DNA from 2 places in the Blautia wexlerae DSM 19850 genome. Region 2 is predicted to be linked to the other one. Evidence: riboswitches for the same ligand, from Rfam matches in the RefSeq annotation. Region 2 holds a riboswitch; the other holds the start of a gene.
The links. A riboswitch is a leader RNA that binds a small molecule or an ion and turns the genes downstream of it on or off. The one in region 2 is predicted to bind thiamine pyrophosphate.

Region 1 (2,206 bases), 1.8 Mb from region 2:
TGACAAAGATATGTTTTCTTCAATCGTCAAGGTATCTAAAAGGTTGAAATCCTGAAAAATAAATCCCAGATTTTCACGCCTGAAATCAGCAAAATCCTTATTCTTGATTTTTGTAATATCCTGATTATTAACTGTAATGTGCCCGCTGGTTACGGTATCAATTGTTGAGATACAGTTTAGAAGAGTTGTTTTTCCAGATCCGCTTGCGCCCATGATCGCTACAAATTCACCTTTATCTACATACATAGAAATGCCGTCTACCGCTTTTGTGATGTTTCCGGTATTACTCCCATAGTATTTTTTTACCTGTTCTAAATTTAAAATGTGTTCCATTGAAATCGCTCCTTTCTGCCTGTCACATGTATTAGTTTTGGAATACACTTAAATTATAACAAGAGAAGGATTCAATTACACTTACAGTTTTGAAAGTAAACGGATAACAAAAGAGCCGCAATCATGCTGGTCACAATTCTGTGACTATATTATAAAAGTATATGTGAATACATTGCGACAAAGCAAATTGAAAGTCTATTCAAAGTAGATTGTATGGTTGACTTTTGTAATAACTTTTAGTAGAATATTTTTTAGCAGGGGGACTACCTTGTAGTTGAGAAGGTTAAAACCTGACCCTTTGAACCTGTTGGCTAATACCAACGCAGGGAGCTAAAGAATACAGATTCGTATTTTTTGGACATTCTCTGTTTTGGGAATGTCCTTTTTAATTGAATAAGATATGATATGTGTTTGCGAGGGAACTGAACAAGTTGAAAAAGGTAAGACCTGACCTCTGGACCTGTCGGCTAATACCGGCGTAGGGAAGCAATTTCTTACGCTCGTATTGCGTCTGAAAGAGCTTCTAATTGTTTTAGAGGCTCTATTTTTTATTTTAGGAGGAACAAACATGGCATTTATGAAAGACATCTTAACCCACAACATCCCCATTTGGGAAGAATGTGCAGCTACCCCATTTGTGCAGGAAGTGCAAACCGGAAAGCTACCTCTTGAAAAATTCAAGAGATATATGATTCAGGATAGTATCTATCTGAAAAACTATGCCCGCATATACGGAAAGGCAATTTTTCATGCTGCTACATTAAGAGAAATTCAGCTTTACTACTCCATGCTGAACTTTGTAAATGATACGGAATCGGAAGTGCGGCTGGATTATCTAAAGCAATTTTGCATAACAGATGATGATATTGAACTGATCGCCCCTTTGCCTGAAAATCAAAATTACATTGATTTCATGTTTGAGATTGCGTCACATGGAAAGAATGAAGAAATTTTAATGGCGGTTCTTCCCTGTATGTTGAGTTACAGCTATATATTCCGCAAACTGGCGTCTGTCCCCATAAGCAGAGAATCAAGATATTGGGACTTTATCAAAGATTATGCCGATGAACAATATGCAGAAAGTTGCAAAGAATGGTCTGCTTTTGCAGAGCATAAATGTGCTGGGTTATCAGAAGCAAATAAAAAGTATCTGGCTGATATTTTTGAAAAAGCAAGTTTGTTAGAGCTTGCTTTTTGGAAGATGGCCTATCGGAACGAGAGAATGGAGGAAAATGCAAAATGAAAAAAGTATTGTCCATTGCCGGATCAGATTGCAGCGGAGGTGCAGGTATTCAGGCTGATTTGAAAACTTTTTCTGCTCACGGCGTATTTGGAATGAGTGTTATTGTTTCTGTTGTTGCAGAGAACACCAGCCGCGTTATCGACATCCAAGATATTACCCCGGATATGATTGAAAAACAGATTGACGCCGTATTTGAAGATATTGAAGTGGACGCAGTAAAAATCGGTATGCTTTCTACACCAGAATGTATGAAAGCGGTGGCAAAGAAACTATTACAATATAAGCCCCAAAATGTTGTAATCGACCCGGTTATGTATGCCAAAAATGGCTGCCCATTGATGAATCCTACGGCGGTTTCCACCTTGATAGACACAATAATTCCACTTGCCGATGTACTTACTCCGAATATTCCAGAGGCAGGGAAAATAGCGGATATGCAGATTTCCACAGTTTCAGATATGGAGGCTGCCGCAAGAAAAATATATGCCATGGGTTGTAAGGCGATTGTTGTCAAGGGTGGACATCATATAGGAAATGCTGTTGATGTCCTATTTGATGGAGAAAATTTCTACCATTTTGAAACATCCCGCATTGATACGAAAAATACTCATGGGACAGGCTGTACCTTTT
Region 2 (2,206 bases):
GAGAAGGACGTCCGATTCCTGCATCTACAATGATCGGGAGCTCAATTTCGTCAATCAAAATCTGGATAAATTCCTTGGTGCACAGACCTTTATTAGAGCCGATCGGAGAACCCAGCGGCATGATGCAGGCAGCTCCGGCATTTACCAGATCTCTGGCTGCATTCAGATCCGGGTACATATAAGGCATTACTACAAATCCTTCTTTTGCAAGAATTTCTGTAGCTTTAACAGTTTCATAGTTATCCGGAAGCAGATATTTTGAATCATGGATCACTTCGATCTTTACGAAATCACCGCATCCGATTTCTCTGGAAAGCCTGGCAATACGAACTGCTTCTTCTGCATTTCTGGCACCTGAAGTATTGGGAAGAAGAGTAACATTTTTCGGAATATAGTCCAGAATATTTGCCAGTCCACCTTCATTGGCACGACGCAGAGCCAGAGTGATGATCTGCGCATCTGCCTTTTCAATACATGCTTTCACCAGATCCAGAGAAAATTTTCCGGATCCCAGAATAAAACGGGAAGTAAATTCATGACCTCCCAGAATCAGTTTGTCTTCATTATTTGTACTCATAATTTAAGTCCTTCTTTCGTATATTATAATGTGATATCAGGATATTCCTGTTTATCTTCCACCTCCCATGAAGCTGACTATTTCCAGTATGTCGTTTTCATGTAAAACAGTAGTGCTGTACTCAGCTTTTGACAGAATTCTTTCATTTAATTCTACTGCGATCTGGCTGGGCACATAGCTGTTTTCCTCCAGATATTGCCCTATTGTAAGAGTATTCTGCAATTCTTTTGTTTTTCCATTAACAGTAATAAGCATACTTTCTCCTTTCCGGGAAAAGAAGGTCCGGCCTCTACAACATAAAAAAGAGTCCACAAAAGAATACACCCGCGGTGGTGCACCCCTTCATGAACTCTGTTCACTCTCATCTTTCCCAATATTCATCTGTTATAATGTAAATTTCCCTGTAAGCCCCCGGCTTTCTCTCGCTTATTACAGATTGATTACCGGACAGCTGAATTTCTTCAAATGCATGAGATAAATAAAAGGAGATGCCAGTCATCTCCCTTTAAAATCATATCTTATGGGTTCCTACGTTGGCATTATCCAAATCAGGTATATGGGTCGAAGTTGATGACTTCCTCTCAGCCTGCGCTCACAAGCTCCCCTTTCTTTACATGGGTAAAGTATAATCTTTTATCCCATGTGTGTCAAGACCATATTTCTACATCCTCAGTTTCTTATGAAACTCCCGCATCGTATCCTTCTTGCAGAAGATAAACAGTGCAGCCAATGTCAGAAAACTGATTCCGGCACAGATTACTGAAGGTACGGCAAACTGCACGATTCCAGTCCAAACCAATATCATCGGAATCAGTCCTGCAATTCCGGCCTGTACAAGATAAAACAGATATTCTTCCCTTTCCAGACGGTTTATTTTTGCGATCACAGGAACAGAAAACTGAACTGCCAATATCCCGAAAGGAATCACAAAATCCACAGACCAGCCTTTCCATCCGGTAAACCGGTCCCATAGGATTGCGATTACTGATATGAGCAAAAGCTGCCACATTTCATTCTTCAGAATATTCCTGCGTTTATAATATGCTACCATAACAACCAGCCATGCACAGGCACATCCTGCTCCTGCAAACCAGAACCAGTTCAGTACACCTGCCATCATAAAATTGATCATTCCGCAGATTACCGCAATTGCCAGACACAGGAAGCTGAAAGTCTGGATAACCTTCTGATTTTCTTTTTTTTCAAGCCTGTGCTTTTCTCCATATCCCGGAAATTCATTCTTTAATTCTCTGTGGGAAACATTCTCCTCGCCAAGCATCCGCTGGAAATTCCTCTGGATACTGTCATCCGGTATCTTGGAAGTAAATCCCAGTACCATCTCATCCCCATAAGAACAGGAACACATCTGCAGAGAATTGGTACTTGCAAAAATCCCAAAATGCTGAATATATTCTTTGTACTCCTCCGGCAAACGAATAATGCCGATATTAGAATAAACTGCCGTAATGCTCCTGCTTCCCAGATTGGCTCCGATCATCAGAAAATATTTCTTGATCTCCAACGGAACAGCACGTACAAAAGGATTCTTCTCAATGCGCACATATCCGCTCATATGCATGGCAATCTTTTCTTTTACCAGTTCTTCTTCGAACTGTTTCTTCACAGATA

Region 1: another riboswitch for thiamine pyrophosphate. It lies ahead of NQ550_RS09770 (TenA family protein); the one in region 2 lies ahead of thiS (sulfur carrier protein ThiS).

Annotation. Positions count from the first base shown of each region.
Region 1 is NZ_CP102267.1:2,103,403-2,105,608, forward strand. Features, by position in the region: gene NQ550_RS09765 (ABC transporter ATP-binding protein) at 1-333, opposite strand, end outside; TPP riboswitch at 580-679, shown strand; gene NQ550_RS09770 (TenA family protein) at 902-1,576, shown strand; gene thiD (bifunctional hydroxymethylpyrimidine kinase/phosphomethylpyrimidine kinase) at 1,573-2,206, shown strand, end outside.
Region 2 is NZ_CP102267.1:263,381-265,586, reverse strand. Features, by position in the region: gene NQ550_RS01135 (thiazole synthase) at 1-577, opposite strand, end outside; gene thiS (sulfur carrier protein ThiS) at 629-832, opposite strand; TPP riboswitch at 1,086-1,193, opposite strand; gene NQ550_RS01125 (DUF6320 domain-containing protein) at 1,239-2,206, opposite strand, start outside.